3 regions of the Rosenbergiella sp. YN46 genome follow, and region 3 is predicted to be linked to each of the others. Evidence: predicted binding sites of a transcription regulator. Region 3 holds the regulator's gene; each other region holds the start of a gene.
What was found. Region 3 encodes PurR, which represses purine synthesis genes. Its sites were predicted from a motif close to CANGCAAACGTTTGCNTG; they were not measured.
Positions count from the first base shown of each region.

Region 1: the regulator PurR is predicted to act here: its motif matches at 3,446-3,463, upstream of epd (erythrose-4-phosphate dehydrogenase).
Region 2: the regulator PurR is predicted to act here: its motif matches at 4,137-4,154, upstream of tusA (sulfurtransferase TusA).

Region 1 is NZ_JAZHEE010000046.1:3,009-8,624, forward strand. Features, by position in the region: gene fbaA (class II fructose-bisphosphate aldolase) at 3-1,082, opposite strand; gene pgk (phosphoglycerate kinase) at 1,194-2,357, opposite strand; gene epd (erythrose-4-phosphate dehydrogenase) at 2,407-3,426, opposite strand; gene V3W49_RS20625 (DUF943 family protein) at 3,825-4,286, opposite strand; gene V3W49_RS20630 (YPO3983 family protein) at 4,270-5,118, opposite strand; gene tkt (transketolase) at 5,344-5,616, opposite strand, start outside.
Region 2 is NZ_JAZHEE010000019.1:2,047-7,662, forward strand. Features, by position in the region: gene V3W49_RS14000 (DUF2500 domain-containing protein) at 1-26, opposite strand, end outside; gene V3W49_RS14005 (lysoplasmalogenase) at 166-792, shown strand; gene V3W49_RS14010 (TRAP transporter large permease) at 818-2,104, opposite strand; gene V3W49_RS14015 (TRAP transporter small permease) at 2,118-2,627, opposite strand; gene V3W49_RS14020 (TRAP transporter substrate-binding protein) at 2,669-3,655, opposite strand; gene tusA (sulfurtransferase TusA) at 3,830-4,075, opposite strand; gene V3W49_RS14030 (7-cyano-7-deazaguanine/7-aminomethyl-7-deazaguanine transporter) at 4,274-4,939, shown strand; gene V3W49_RS14035 (DcrB family lipoprotein) at 5,012-5,572, shown strand.
Region 3 is NZ_JAZHEE010000021.1:23,126-28,741, forward strand. Features, by position in the region: gene V3W49_RS14820 (MFS transporter) at 1-746, opposite strand, end outside; gene cydH (cytochrome bd-I oxidase subunit CydH) at 938-1,027, opposite strand; gene purR (HTH-type transcriptional repressor PurR) at 1,327-2,352, shown strand; gene punR (DNA-binding transcriptional activator PunR) at 2,368-3,279, opposite strand; gene punC (purine nucleoside transporter PunC) at 3,399-4,589, shown strand; gene cfa (cyclopropane fatty acyl phospholipid synthase) at 4,901-5,616, shown strand, end outside.

The DNA.
Region 1 (5,616 bases), on a different contig from region 3:
ACTTACAGTACGTCGATAGCGTTCAGTTCTTTAAAGGCTTTTTCCAGGCGAGTCACCATGGACTGCTGGCCGGCGCGCAGCCATACGCGCGGATCGTAGTACTTCTTGTTCGGCTGATCTGCACCTTTCGGGTTGCCCAGTTGGCCCTGCAGATACGCTTCGTTTTCTTTGTAGTAGTTCAGGATACCTTCCCAGGTTGCCCACTGGGTGTCGGTATCGATGTTCATTTTGATAACGCCGTAGCTTACGGACTCTTTTATCTCTTCAGCCGTAGAGCCGGAACCGCCGTGGAACACGAAGTTCAGGCTGTTATGCGGCAGACCATGTTTTTCAGAAACGTATTTCTGAGAGTCGCGCAGGATGGTCGGAGTCAGTTTAACATTACCCGGCTTGTACACGCCGTGCACGTTGCCGAAAGAAGCGGCGATGGTGAAACGCGGGCTGATGGCGTTAAGTTTGGTGTACGCGTAGTCCACGTCTTCCGGCTGGGTGTACAGCGCGGATTCATCCATATGGCTGTTGTCCACGCCATCTTCTTCACCACCAGTGCAGCCCAGTTCGATCTCCAGGGTCATGCCCATTTTGGACATGCGCTCCAGATACTTAGAGCAGATCTCGATGTTCTCTTCCAGAGACTCTTCAGACAGGTCGATCATATGAGAAGAGAACAGCGGTTTACCGGTCGCGGCAAAATGCTTCTCGCCAGCGTCCAGCAGACCGTCGATCCACGGCAGCAGTTTCTTGGCACAGTGATCGGTGTGCAGGATAACCGGCACGCCGTAGTGTTCGGCCATCTGATGGACATGATGCGCGCCAGAGATAGCACCCAGGATCGCAGCGCCCTGAGGAACGTCGGTTTTGATGCCTTTACCAGCGATAAAAGCCGCGCCGCCGTTAGAGAACTGTACGATTACCGGCGATTTTACTTTCGCTGCGGTTTCCAGCACGGCATTGATAGAGTCAGTACCCACGCAGTTGACTGCCGGCAGCGCAAAATTGTTCTCTTTTGCTACCTGGAACACCTTCTGTACGTCATCGCCAGTGATCACGCCAGGTTTTACGAAATCAAAAATTTTTGACATGTTACGTTGTCCTGTATCTTCTCGGCCTTTTCATCCGGCGTCTTTCACTCAACGTAAAATCGGCCTGGATGTCATTGAAAAACAGGCGGGATTCCCCCGCCTGAAGATGCATTACTGCTTAGCTCGCTCTTCGAGCATGGCTACTGCTGGCAGTACCTTGCCTTCCACGAACTCCAGGAACGCGCCGCCGCCAGTAGAGATATAGGAGATCTTATCGGCAATGCCGAACAGATCGATGGCGGCCAGAGTATCGCCGCCGCCAGCGATGGAGAAACCTTCACTGTCGGCGATAGCGTTGGCAACGATCTCGGTGCCTTTGCGGAAGTTCGGGAATTCGAATACGCCAACCGGGCCATTCCACAGAATGGTTTTAGCGTTTTTCAGGATTTCTGCCAGTTTCTCAGCGGAAACGTCGCCGATATCCAGGATCTGCTCGTCTTCTTTAACGTCGGTAACGGGCTTCAGAGTGGCGCTCGCAGATTCAGAAAACTCGGTCGCTACGCGCACGTCGGTCGGAACCGGGATGTCGCAGGTGCTCAGCAGACGTTTGGCTTCATCCACCAGATCCGCTTCGTACAGGGATTTACCCACATTGTGGCCCTGCGCGGCAACGAAGGTGTTAGCGATACCGCCGCCAACGATCAGCTGATCAGCGATTTTAGACAGCGAGTCCAGAACGGTCAGTTTGGTGGAAACTTTAGAACCGCCAACGATAGCGACCATTGGGCGGGCCGGCTCTTTCAGCGCTTTACCCAGCGCGTCCAGTTCAGCGGCCAGCAGCGGGCCAGCGCAGGCAACATCGGCAAACTTGCCAACACCATGGGTGGAAGCCTGAGCGCGGTGCGCGGTGCCAAAAGCGTCCATCACGAACACGTCGCACAGCGCGGCGTATTTCTTAGACAGGGTTTCGTCGTCTTTCTTTTCGCCCTTGTTGAAGCGGACGTTTTCCAGAACCACCAGCTCGCCTGCGTCGACTTCAACGCCGTCCAGGTAGTCTTTTGCCAGACGAACCGGGTTAGAGAGCTTGTCTTTCAGGTAGTTAACTACCGGCAGCAGAGAGAATTCTTCGTTGTACTCGCCTTCGGTCGGGCGGCCCAGGTGGGAAGTGACCATCACTTTTGCGCCCTGCTTCAGGGCCAGTTCGATGGTAGGTAGGGAAGCGCGGATACGGGCATCGCTTGTCACTTTACCATCTTTAACCGGCACGTTCAGATCCGCACGGATTAGCACGCGTTTACCAGCCAGATCCAGATCGGTCATCTTAATTACAGACATGGTGAATCCTCTCGTTGATTCTTAAAGTTTTGCAGGCGCAAACCGCGCCTTACCTGAAACCAGTGGCGGCCATCGCTAACGTCGTGTCCAGCATTCGGTTAGCGAAGCCCCATTCGTTGTCGCACCAGACCAGGGTTTTGACCAGGTGCCCACCGCTGACCCGCGTCTGAGTGCCATCGACGATGGCGCTATGCGGATCGTGGTTAAAATCTGTCGAGACCAACGGTAATTCCGTATAGTCAACTATACCATGAAATACCCCCTGTGCCGCTTTTTGCAGCAGCAGGTTAACCTGCTCAACCGTGACCGCCTGGCGCAGCGTAACGCTCAAATCAATGGCGGTAACGTTGATGGTCGGTACCCTGACCGCGATCGCTTCGAAGCGGTCGCAGAACTGCGGAAAGATGCGGGTTATGCCCGCCGCCAGCCGGGTATCAACCGGAATGATCGACTGGCTCGCCGCCCGGGTACGCCGCAGATCCGGGTGATAAGCGTCAATGACCTGCTGGTCATGCATTGCGGAGTGAATCGTGGTCACCGTGCCGGACTCGATTCCCCAGGCATCTTCCAGTAGCTTAATCACCGGGATAATGCAGTTGGTGGTGCAGGAGGCATTGGACACCATACGATCTTCCGCCCTGAGCGCCTGATGATTCACCCCGTAAACCACGGTAGCGTCCAGATCGTTGCCCCCGGGATGGGAGAACAGCACCTTCTTCGCACCCGCCGCAAGATGCCGCTCGGCGTCCGCCCTGCTGCCGTACACGCCGGTACAGTCCAGCACCACATCGATGCCCAGCTCACGCCAGGGCAGTTGTGCAGGATCGCTCAGGTGCAGCAGGCGCACCACGTCATCGCCTATCCACAATTGGTCACGCTCCTGACGCACATCCCATCCGAAACGCCCATGGCTGGTGTCATACTTAAGCAGATGCGCCATCCCGGCGGAGTCCGCCAGTTCGTTAATCGCCACAACGGCAATTTCCGCGCGGCGCCCGGATTCATAGAGGGCGCGAACCACATTGCGTCCGATGCGGCCAAAGCCATTAATCGCGATGCGTACGGTCATATCTCTCCTGCCAGATTCCCACCAAAACGGCTGACAGAGTAATCCAGCGTGGTGTCTTAAGGAATCTTTGCATGCTTAAAAGGTGACTGTTTGGTCGTTTGTCGAGCATTTTTTCTACTGAAACGAAACAACTGAAACGCTTCAGCCAGAATAAGCGAAACGGCGGTGAAAAGGAACGCTCTGCGTGCGCTACCGGGAAAATAACTTGATGTACGTCACAAAATGCAGGGTAAAAAGCCCATCGAAGGGAATTGTGGCGACACGTGGTCGTTTCGGTCACGTGAAAGCAAGCAACGGTCAATGGCCGTCAGAAGCAGCGTCTGACGCACTCCTCCAGGCGAGTTTCTCATCATTATTCGCCTTCGGAAAAGAATAGGGTAACATCAGAAAACCAAAGCTTATTTATATTTTGTTTTTACCATCTCACCATTTTTCTGCATATAATATATCCCATCATAGACACCAAATGATATTTCACCTTTATCTCCCCATACAGTGAAAAATTTTTCTTTATCAATGCAGTTTATATTTGTCTTCATATCGTTAAAGCACAGTCGGTCATATTTATCATCTTCTTTATAACCATCACCAAAATCCCAGAAAACAACGGTAAAATGTCCGGAGGACGACGGCCTGGGGATTTTATATTTATCCTTTAACCTGTCTTTATTATTCAGCCACCAGTTTATTTTTCCTTTATCGGTAAAAGGGAAGCTTTTTACTAATACATAGCTGTGATTATCATTCTCATGAACTGCAACAATGTCCACTGGACGCAGCGATAGCCAGAAACCGTATCCCGCCAGAATACCGCCAGCCAGCAGAAGTACCAGACCTGCTTTTTTACTTTTTATTTTCATTACGCTCTCCGGTTATTTCTATTGTTGCTTCCATATTGGTCATAAAAGGCTTAAAGCCAAAGCGGCAGTATCTCTGGAGCACAAACCAGATACGAAACAAACGGAACTGATTAAATTTCACCTTTAAGATATCACTGCTGTCCAGACCAAAATGGTCCTGTACCTTATAGTGAACAATCGCCCGGTAGCAGTCGTCCTGAATCTGTAAAGACTTAACCGTAATATGGGTTGCCCAGATATCGTGAACGCTAATCCCCATTCCGTTAAAATTATCCTGAAATCGATCGAATTTAGGTAGTTTACCCTCAAGTATAGCGTTGCGTAACTCTTCTTTTGCTTTTTCCGGGTAATTGTTACTTCGCCAGTCTATAAATTTACCGAACGCCCTGCTTAACAAAGCCCGCGTACTGTTTTCGGTATTATCTCTGACGATATGTTCCAGCAACGCTCTGTCCAGTAGCATATGCCTGAAGGGGGCGCCATTGCCTTTCTGCATATGGGTAATCATTTTCTCTGCCAGCGATTTATATGGGCCATAAAGGGCAAAAGTGCGGGAGAGGTGGCGAAACTCGTCAAACAGAATAGCGGCACACGCCTGACGGGTGAGCTTTGCGCCCTCGCCCCGGGCGCCATAAAACCGGGATTGCGGCTGGTTGAATGGGGTGATTTTCGCCAGCGTGTAAGGGTTTATCCGGGCGGAGACATCCAGCAGATGAAATTGCGCTTTTAGCTGTTCCTCCGACAAGTCTCCACAGCGCATATCGCAGGCGCCGTAGTCGTCCATTCTTTTCTGAGTTTCGAAGATTGTGCGGGGAAACCGGAGTGCCGACATAAAGGTACGCTCCTCGTATCATCCATGATGCCTGCATCATAAGGCACACCATATAATGAGTAAACGCAGGGGCATTTTTCCGGCATAGATTCAGATTTCAGTCCAGACGTCGGCGTAGACCATCGCCAGACATGCAAGCCAGAGGTATCGCGCGGCGACATATAACAATGCCAGCCACTTTCAGGTGGCTGGCATTCATCTTTTTCACAATGGCGGGTACGGCAATTACAGCAGCGCTTTCGCTTTGTTAACCACGTTGTCCACGGTAAAGCCGAACTCTTCGAACAGCTTCTCGGCCGGGGCTGATTCACCAAAGGTGGTCATTCCCACGATATCGCCGTTCAGGCCCACATATTTGAACCAGTAATCGGCAATGCCGGCTTCGATAGCCACGCGGGCGCTGACGGCTTTCGGCAGTACCGATTCGCGATAGGCGGCATCCTGCTTGTCGAAGGCGTCGGTGGAGGGCATGGAAACCACGCGCGCTTTCACCCCTTC
Region 2 (5,616 bases), on a different contig from region 3:
ATGAAGAAAATCGGCATTTTATTCATTTGACTGGCCCTGCTTTACCGGTAGATTTAACCATAGCCTGCACGAAGTGCACTTGTCATTCCCGCTCCACCGCACCAGACTGGAGGCAGGACTGTACGCCGTGAGCGTACCTAATCATAACGGATTCAGAGGCTTAATATGCTGTGGTCATTTATTGCTGTCTTCTTTTCCGGCTGGCTGTATGTGGACGCCACCTACCGCGGGCCCGCCTGGCAACGCTGGGTATTTAAGCCCATTACTCTGTTACTGCTGCTGATGCTGGCCTGGCAGGCACCGATGTTTAGCGCTATCGGCTATCTGGTCGTGGCGGGGCTGCTGGCGAGCATGATGGGGGATGCGCTGACGATGCTACCCGGCCAGCGCATGCTCTACGCCATTGGCGCCTTCTTTCTTTCCCATCTGCTCTATACCATCTGGTTCGCCAGCAGCATGGCGTTAAGCTTTTTCTGGCCGATTCCGCTGGCACTGGTCATTATCGGCGCTCTGCTTATCGCCGCCATCTGGACACGGCTGGAAACCTTCCGCTGGCCGGTCTGTACCTTTATTGGCATGACGCTGGTGATGGTCTGGCTGGCGGCGGAGCAGTGGTTCCTGCGCCCCACCGCCACTGCTTTTTCCGGGTTTATCGGCGCCGCTCTGCTGTTGCTCGGCAATATTATCTGGCTGATTAGCCACTATCGCCGCAGCTTCCGCGCCGCCAACGCGGTGGGTGCCGCCTGCTACTTCGCCGGTCACTTTATGATCGTGCGCGCGCTCTATCTGTAACCCATACGGGCGGCCCGGCCGCCCGCTACATCATGCCCAACAGTCTCGGTAGCCAAAGCGAAATAGCCGGAATCCAGGTTATCAGCGCCAGCACCGCCAGCAGCATGCCGTAAAACGGCAGCATACTGCGCACTACGGCTTCAATATTTTGCTTACTGACCGCGCTGGCGACGAACAGTACAGAGCCCACCGGCGGCGTAATCAGTCCAATCCCCAGATTGACCATCATAATCATGCCGAAGTGTACCGGATCGATGCCCAGCGCATTGGTCACCGGCAGCAGCACCGGCGTCAGAATCAGAATAATCGGCGCCATATCCATCAGGGTGCCGATCAGCAGTAGCAGGATATTGATATACATCAGAATGACGTATTTATTATCCGACAGCGAAGTGAAGAATTCGGTGATCCGCGTCGGGAGCTGCATCCAGGTCATTACCGCACCAAATCCCGCCGCAAAACCTATCAGAATCATCACGATAGTTACCGTCTTCACCGTGCGGAACATCAGCTTCGGCAGCTCATTCCAGCGATAATCGCGATAGATAAACATGGTGACGAAAAAGGCCCACAGACAGGCTACCGCCGCCGATTCGGTGGCGGTAAAGATGCCGGAAAGAATGCCGCCGAGGATAATCACCACCGTCATCAGCCCCCACAGGGCATCCACGCTAATCTTCAGCGCCGCTTTCAGTGTGATGGGTTCGCCCTTCGGGTAGCCGCGGCGCCGGGCGAACAGCATACACATTAGCATCAGCGACCCGCCCATCAGCAGCCCGGGCAGCACGCCGGCGATGAACAGCGCGGCGACCGAAACGGTTCCTCCCGCCGCCAGCGAGTAGATCACCGAGTTATGGCTGGGCGGAATCAGGATCGCCTGTACCGATCCGCTGGCGGTCACCGCCGCGGCGTAGGCCCGTGGATACCCCTTCTTTTCCATTTCCGGAATCATCACGCTGCCCACCGAGGCGGTATCGGCCACCGATGAGCCGGAAATGGCGCCGAAAAAGGTGGAGGCCATAATATTCACCAGCGACAACCCGCCACGGATAAAACCGACGAACAAATAGGCGAAGTTCACCAGCCTTCGGGCGATGCCGCCTTCCGCCATAATGGCGCCCGCCAGAATGAAAAAGGGAATCGCCAGCAGGGTAAATTTATTCACCCCGCTGGTTATCTGAATCATCAGCGCCTCCAATGGCAGGCCTATCCACAACGCTCCCACCACCGCGCTCAACCCCACCGCAAAAGCGACGGGCATCCCCACGGCCAGTAGCACCGCCAGGGTCAGCAATAATACCAGTGCGTCCATCCGTTACCTCCGCCTATTCCGGGTTGCCAAGCATGACCAGCGGCCGCTGAGCCTGAGAGCCAAACAGGAGCCGCTCGATAACGAACAGAATCAGGATAGCCGAGCCGACCGGCAGCGGCAGATAGGTCTGCCCGGCTGTCAGCAGCGGGAATTCCGCTACTGGCTGGAACCACAGCCCCTGGCACAGAAAAAAGCTGTACCACAGCATCAGCGCCGAAATCACCAGCATCAGCAGATCCACCAGGCGCGCCAGCAGACGCTGGCAGCCTTCCGGTACTCTGTCGGTCAGCATTTTGACGGCAATATGCCCGCCGGCGCGATAGCTAACCGCAGCGCCAATAAAGGTAAAAGTCACCATGCAGAGGATAGCCACTGGTTCCGGCCACGAAATACCGCGGTTCAGAACGTAGCGAAAGAAAATCCCCACCGGAATCACCACCGTCATCACCAGCAATGCGATGCCGGAAACCACCATTGCGGCCAGATACAGGCGATCCATCCACGTGATATAGAGACGGGCCATAGCGCCTCCCTGAAGGGGCCGGGCCAGTGCCCGGCCATAGATTAGTGAACGTCGGCGATCGCCTTCATCAACTCCGGATACGCCTTGCCGTATTTTTCGCGTACCGGCGCCGTCGCCTGTATAAACGGGGTTTTGTCGATCTTGTGGAACTGCACGCCGCCGGCCCTCATTTTTTCCAGCGCCTGCTGGTTATAGGCCTGCCACAGCTTGCGCTGTTCAAACTGCGCTTCTCGCGCCAGCTTCATGATTTTTTGCTGCTGATCGGCGCTAAGTTTGTCCCATTTTACCCGGGAATAGAGCAACATTTCCGGTACTATCATATGTTCACTCAGGGTGTAGTGCTTCGCCACCGGCATATAGTTATGGGCCACATAGGTAGGAGGATTGTTTTCCGCCCCGTCGATAACCCCGGTCTGCAGGCCGCTGTACACCTCACTGACCCCCATTGCCACCGCATTGGCGCCCATCGCCTTCAGAGAATCGATAGCCACCGGGCTGCCCTGCACCCGAATCTTCATACCTTTAAGATCCTCTGCTTTAAGCACCGGCTTTTTGGTTATCAGATTACGGGTACCGGGATCCATCCAGCCCAGAAATACCAGCTTCGAGTTGGGATCCCGGGTCAGCATGGCCCCCAGCTTTTTACCCACCGGGCCGTCGATCACCTTATGCATATGATCTTCATCGCGGAATACATAGGGCAGCGTAAAGACTTCCGTTGCGGGCAGAATGGCGGAAACTGGCGCCATAGAGACGCGAATCATATCAATCGCGCCCATCTGGGCCTGTTCGATGAGTTGCTTTTCATCACCCAGTACGCCATTGGGAAAGGTTTGAATTTCCAAATCACCGTTGGTCTCCTTTTTCAGCTTTTCTCCCATATGCTGAACGGCGACCACGTTGGGATAACCTTCGGGATGGACATCCGCCGCTTTAATCACTTGCGCCGCGGCGGTGGGCGCAAACAGCAGTGACGCGGTGCTCAGACAGAGACCGGCTAGCGCCGGCAGTATGCTTTTGTTGTTCATCGTGTCAGCTCCGGCAGGATATATTAGTTAAAATTTTGTTACATTGCCGTTTAAAACTAGACCAGAGCAAACAAAACGGGAGTGAAGCGCTTCACAAAAGCGCCAATTTTTAAAACAGGGGTTTAAAAAGTGGATGCCCCAAAATTCAGGACAGCGGCCTGGCTGTCCGTGAACTCAGTGGCTTTTACGCAGCAGGTAGCGGTATGGCAGATTTTCCGTCTGCTGTGCCAGCAGCTCATGCTCCATAAAGCGGCAAAAACCGGGGATATCCCGGGTAGTTGCCGGATCGTCGGCAATAATCAACAGCGTTTCGCCGGTCTGCATGGTACGTACCGTTTTACGCACCATCATCACCGGCTCCGGGCAGCGCAGCCCCTGGGCGTCCAGGGTATGGTCCGCGCAATCGAAAGGATCGGACATACTCTTCTCATCAGCATCTGAAAATCGCATTAGTGTACGCCAGGTAATTCATCGTGCAAGCAAGGTGAACGATTGCGTGAAAATCAGCCATTGCAATAGCGTGCTAAAGCAGTATGATCCGGCGTTTTCAGCGCGGCGGGCCTTACTGTCCTGCCGCAACTGGGTTCCCTCACCCCATTTATCAAAAAGGTCGTTGACATGATGGCATTTACGCTGCGTCGGCATCGTCGGGCGCTAACTGGACTTTCGCTGTTTCACCTGCTGGTGATTATCTCCAGTAACTATCTGGTACAGCTCCCGGTCAATATTCTGGGGTTCCACACCACCTGGGGCGCGTTCAGCTTTCCGTTTATCTTTCTCGCCACCGATCTGACGGTGCGAATCTTCGGCGCGCCGCTGGCGCGACGTATTATCTTCGCAGTGATGATCCCGGCGCTGTTCCTTTCGTGGCTTATCTCATCGCTGTTCTATATGGGAAGCTGGCAGGGACTGGCGGCGCTCGGCGTGCCGAACATCTTTGTGTTGCGTATCGCCTGCGCCAGCTTTATGGCCTATGTGCTGGGGCAGATTCTGGACGTACACGTCTTTAACCGACTGCGCCAGAATCGCCGCTGGTGGCTGGCTCCCACCGCCTCGACCTTTTTCGGCAACTTCAGTGATACCCTGGCCTTCTTCTTTATTGCTTTCTGGCGCAGCCCCGACCCCTTTATGGCGCAGCACTGGGTGGAGATCGCAACGGTCGATTACGGCTTTAAGGTGCTTATCAGTATTATCTTCTTCCTGCCGGCCTACGGCGTGTTGTTGAATATGTTGCTGAAACGGTGGGCAAAGGGGCACACCCCTTCAGCGCCACAGCCGCTCTGACAGTTCGCATCTTGTGTTAAGATGCAGGGAGAGGCACCGCCTTAGTGCTAAATAACCTGTAAGGAAGAATCAATGCGCAACCTGGTAAAATATGTCGGTATTGGCCTGCTGGTGTTTGGGTTAGCGGCCTGCGATAACAGTGACAGCCAAGCCCCTGCCCAGGGCGGCGATGCGGCCCAGAGCAGCGAAAGCGGCCAGACGGTTTCCCTGCTGGACGGCAAACTGACCTTCTCGCTGCCGGCGGATATGTCCGACCAGAGCGGCAAGGTCGGCACCCAGAGCAACAATATGCACGTCTATTCCGATCCAACCGGTCAGAAAGCCGTGATCGTCATTGTAGGCGACACCACCAACGAGTCGCTGGAGGTTCTGGCGAAGCGTCTGGAAGAGCAGCAGCGTAATCGCGATCCTCAGCTCCAGGTTGTTTCCAACAAAGCGCTGGAAGTAAACGGCCAGACCCTTCAGCAACTGGACAGCATCGTCTCCGCCCGCGGCCAGAGCGCCTGGTCTACGGTGCTGCTGGGCAAGGTCGATAATAAACTGCTGACCATGCAAATCACCCTGCCTGCCGACGATCAGCAAAAAGCCCAGAGCGAGGCGAGCGACATCGTTAAGACTCTCAAAATTCAGTAATCAGCTATGATGACGCGGCCTGCTCGCCCATTCGGGCAGGCCTG
Region 3 (5,616 bases):
CCCAGCCCCACCAGCACCAACATCCCGGTAGTGAAACCCGGTGATGCGTGAGTCACGCGCTGAAGTACCGGTGCGATATAGGTATAAAGGGTAAACATCGCCCCTGCGCCCAGAACCGTGGTCAGCAGCGCCATTAATACCTGAGGACGCATCAGTACTCCCAGCTCGCGCTTCACGTCCGGACGAGCCCCAGCGCCGCCCGCAGGCAGTGACAGCCACAGGCTCAGCATCGCGATCGCGCCCAGACCGGCGGTGGCAAGGAAGGACATACGCCAGCCGATGGCGCTGCCCAGCCAGGTCGCAGCTGGCACGCCGCCGATGTTAGCGATAGTCAGTCCCATAAACATAGTGGCTACCGCGCTGGCCTGCTTCTCTTTGGGTACCAGGCTCGCCGCCACTACCGATCCCAGTCCAAAGAAAGCGCCGTGGTTAAGGCTGGTGATAATGCGGGAAAGCAGAAGCATGCCATAATTCGGCGCCAGCGCTGACAGCAGGTTGCCGACAATAAAGATTCCCATCAGAAACAGCAGCGCACTGCGTCTGGCACGATGCGATAGCAGTAGCGTCATCAGCGGCGCGCCAACCATTACGCCAATTGCGTAAGCGCTAATCAGCATACCGGCCACGGGAATGGAAACCCCTACGCCATCGGCGATCACCGGTAATAAGCCCATAGGGGAAAATTCTGTTGTTCCTATACCAAATGCCCCGATGGCCAGCGCCAGTAAGGGGAAATTGACTTTCATTGTTATTTCTCCGGTAAATTCGGGAGACAGCTTCCGCAAGGGCGGAACTCACTGCTTCCGGATATCGTCAGGCGGAGAATAATGACAGTCTGAAGGGAAAAGTTAAAGTCGTGTTAAAAGCAAAAGGCTGTTGCGCAAATGGCAATAATAGAAAGGCCCGGATACGCAACAGGGCGCATCCGGGCCGGAGATTAATGCAGTACGGCGGTCAGGGCGCCGCCAACAATCACGCCAAGGGCGATAATGGTGGTGATCAGCGAGTATTTCAGATCGGTACTCATGCGTTTCTCCTGCTCCTTTTCCATATTTAGTGTAAGGACTGATTCATTTTCCCACAAACGGCTCTGAAAATCCTGCATCAAGTGGCTTTATATGCAGATTTCCTCTTCCACTTTTGGCGAAGATAGGACAAAATCCCCGGCTAACTTGTTTATGCGCCGTCCGGTTATGCCCTCCTCCCGTTTAATGTCGCCTCCCCGACATACCCGCAGCCCGAAAAGTTGCGCCCCGGGATAAGTCCAGGCAAACGATTAACCGGCCGGTATTCAGGAACCCAGGAAATGGCCGGGAGTGACGACTGATGGCAACAATTAAAGATGTGGCAAAGCGGGCAAACGTCTCCACCACGACGGTGTCACATGTCATTAATAAAACCCGCTTTGTCGCGGAAGAGACCCGTAATGCGGTATGGGCCGCCATCAAAGAGCTACATTACTCACCCAGCGCCGTAGCCCGCAGCCTGAAAGTGAATAACACCAGGACCATCGGGCTGTTGGCCACCAGCAGTGAAGCCCCCTACTTTGCGGAAATTATCGAGGCCATAGAGAAAAACTGTTTTGATACGGGCTACACCCTGGTACTGGGCAACGCCTGGAACAACCAGGAAAAGCAACGCGCCTACCTGTCGATGATGGCCCAGAAGCGCGTTGACGGCCTGCTGGTGATGTGTTCGGAATATCCGGAGCCGCTGCTGGAGATGCTCGAAGAGTACCGCCACATTCCGATGGTGGTGATGGACTGGGGCGAAGCGAAAGCCGATTTCACCGACTCGGTGATCGACAATGCCTTCGAAGGGGGTTACATGGCGGGACGCTATCTGATTGAACGCGGCCATCGCGATATCGGCGCGATCCCCGGCTCGCCGCACCGCAATACTGGCGCTGGCCGTCTGGCAGGCTTTAAAAAGGCGCTGGAAGAAGCGCGCATCAGACTGAACGAAAAATGGGTGGTTCAGGGCGACTTCGAGCCGGAATCCGGCTACCGCGCCATGCAGCAGATTCTGTCCGCGCCGCAGCGCCCCACGGCGGTATTCTGCGGCGGCGATGTAATGGCGATGGGCGCCCTGTGCGCCGCCGACGAAATGGGCCTGCGGGTTCCTCAGGATATTTCGATTATCGGTTATGACAATGTGCGCAACTCCCGTTACTTCACACCAGCGCTGACCACCATCCACCAGCCCAAGGATTCTCTGGGAGAAACGGCTTTTAATATGCTTATCGACCGTATCGTCAATAAGCGCGAGCAGTCCCGCACTCTGGAAGTTCACCCACGCCTGATTGAACGCCGCTCGGTGGCCGATGGCCCGTTCCGCGACTATCGGCGCTAACGCCAGGGAGCCCGCTCAGTCGGGCTCCTTCAGCCATTCCGCATTCAGCGTTTCGCTATCCCCCAGATAATCCAGCAGCCAGACCAGCACCGGCGACGCTTCATTCTGACGCCAGCTCAGACAGCAGGCGGCATCCGGAAAACGGTTTTCCAGGGTCAGCGCCGTCCAGCGACCACTTTTTATCCGAGGTTGCGCAATATGGGCCGGCACCATACCGACACACAACCCGGCATCCAGACACTCTTTTGCACTCTCCCAGTCCGGTACCACCATGCGGCGCTGGTTATCCAGTAGCCAGGTGGTACGCTTAGGCAGCGAACGCGAAGTATCCTCCAGCACCAGCGAAGGCCAGCGCCGCAGCCGTTCGTCATCCAGCGGTCCCCTCTCTTCTGCCAGCGGATGACTGGCCGCCACCACGCAATGCCAGCGCAGCATCCCCATATCCCGAAACGCGTAACGCCCCCCAACAGGCACCGCCCGGGTAGCGCCGATCGCCAGCTCCACGCGCCCGTCTTCCAGCGCATCCCACACGCCGTTAAACACTTCACGGGAAACCAGCAGCTCCACATCGGGAAAATGGCGATAGAAATCCAGCACCAGCTGGCGGATACGCGCCGGTTTGACGATGTTATCCACGGCGATGGAAAACTGACCGCGCCAGCCGTTGGCTATCTGCTGACAGCGCTGGCGAGTGGCGAGCATTTTTTTGATAACTTCTCGCCCCTCGCGCAGAAAAAAGGCCCCGGCCTCCGTCAGTTCAACATCGCGGTGGCGGCGCACGAACAGCGGTACCGCCAGCCATGTCTCTAACTGACGCACGGTATAGCTGACCGCCGAAGGCACCCGATGCAGCTCCTGAGCCGCCGAACTAAAGCTGCCGTTACGAGCAACGGCATCTACCACTTCCAGTGAGTATTCTGACCACATATCTGCCTGCAAAAAATTTGAATGCAACAGGCAAATATTAGCGTTTCACAAGCGATAGCGCACTCCTTACACTGCACCCATTGTTTGTGTATCACCAGAAAAAGCGTTAGAGAAAAATCATGCGATCTGGAAAAGGATTTATGGCCTGGCTGGCCGGGCTGAGCGTTATCGGCTTTCTGGCCACCGATATGTACCTGCCGGCATTTTCCGCCATGCAGCACAGTCTGAACGCCGCGCCTGGCGCGATAAGCGCCAGCCTGAGCCTGTTTCTGGCCGGTTTCGCCCTGGCCCAGTTGGTCTGGGGGCCGCTGTCGGATCGCTTCGGCCGCCGCCCGATACTGCTGGCAGGGCTGACGCTGTTCGCTCTCGGCTGTCTGGGAATGCTGTGGGTGAAGAGCGCGGCGCTGATGCTGACGCTGCGCTTTATTCAGGCGGTTGGCGTCTGTGCCGCCACCGTCAGCTGGCAGGCGCTGGTGGCCGACCGCTATCCGGGGCCCCAGGCAAAACGGGTTTTCGCCACTATTATGCCGCTGGTGGCGCTTTCCCCGGCTCTGGCGCCGCTACTGGGCAGCTGGCTGCTGGTGCACTTCGAATGGCAGGCTATCTTCCTTGCGCTGTTTATCATCACTCTGCTGCTGATGGCTCCCGCCCTGCGTCTGCCTCCGCATTTTCCTGCGCCATCTGAGGGCACACAGGCACCGAAAACCGGGTTTGTGACGCTGCTGCGCAGTCGCGGCTACCGCGGCAACGTGCTGATTTACGCGGCCTGTTCCGCCAGTTTCTTCGCCTGGCTTACCGGCTCGCCGTTTCTGCTGCGCGATCTGGGCTACGGCCCCGGCGCCACCGGGCTGAGCTACGTGCCCCAGACTATCGCTTTTCTGGCAGGCGGCTACGGCTGTCGCAGCGCGCTATCCCGCTGGAGCGGCGAGCAACTGTTACCGTGGCTGCTGAGTCTCTTTGCGCTGAGCGTACTGGCGACCTGGGGCGTAGCGCTTTCCGGCCATGCGACCCTGACGCTGCTGCTAATCCCCTTCTGCATAATGGCGCTGGCTAACGGCGCAATCTACCCCATCGTCGTTTCCGCGGCCCTGCTGCCATTTCCGGGCGATGCCGGACGTGCCGCCGCGTTGCAGAATACGCTGCAGCTCGGGCTTTGTTTTCTGGCCAGTTTGCTGGTTTCATGGGGAGTGGAACAGCCGCTGATTACCACCACCGGCGTAATGGTTGCTACCGTAGTACTGGCGCTACTGGGCTACCTGATGCAGCGCGCACCGCAGCAACAGTGGCGCCCATCACGCCAGGGAAAATAACGGGATAAATAATGCTATTCCCATCTAATTAGGGCACTAACAATTTTTATTGAATCACTTTTATCAGAGGCATATACTGAAAACAGCTCTGGATATATATCATAAATATTAGGTAGTAACGGGAGCGCCCTGCTCCCGTTTTCTGTTATTTGAGGGTCTTACAAGGAAGACTTCTCCTTCTTTATTCACGTCGGTAATCGGACGCTCGGATTTTCCGTGAGAATTCTCACAAGGCCAAAATAGCGACTACGCTTTTTCTGATAGCGTAAAAGCTGTAATGGACCCGATCGCAATCAGGTGATGGAGAAACTATGAGTTCATCGTGTATAGAAGAAACCAGCGTCACTGACAGCGAGTGGTATCGCATCGCCAGTGAGATGCTCGGACGGGCCAGCATCAATATAAATGGCACCGCACCGGGCGATATTCAGGTTAAGAATCCCAACTTCTTCAAGCGTGTATTACAGGAAGGTTCGCTGGGGCTGGGCGAAAGTTACATGGACGGCTGGTGGGAATGCGACAGGCTCGATATCTTTTTTACCAAAGTTCTGCGCGCTGGCCTGGAAAATCAACTGCCGCACCACCTTAAGGATACGTTGCGCATCGCCGCCGCCCGTCTGGTCAACCTGCAAAGCAAGAAGCGGGCGTGGATCGTCGGCAAAGAGCATTACGACCTCGGTAACGACCTGTTTAGCCGAATGCTGGATCCCTGGATGCAGTACTCCTGCGGCTACTGGAAAGAGGCTGACAACCTGGTGGATGCCCAACAGGCCAAGCTGAAGATGATCTGCGAAAAGCTACAGCTCGCTCCCGGCATGAAACTGCTGGATATCGGCTGCGGCTGGGGTGGCCTGTCTGAATTCGCCGCCCGTCATTACGGCGTCTCTGTGACCGGGGTAACGATCTCCGCCGAACAGCAAAAGATGGCTCAGGCCCGCTGTGAAGGGCTGGATGTCACCATTCTGCTCCAGGATTATCGCGATCTCGACCAGGGTTTCGACCGCATTGTCTCAGTGGGCATGTTCGA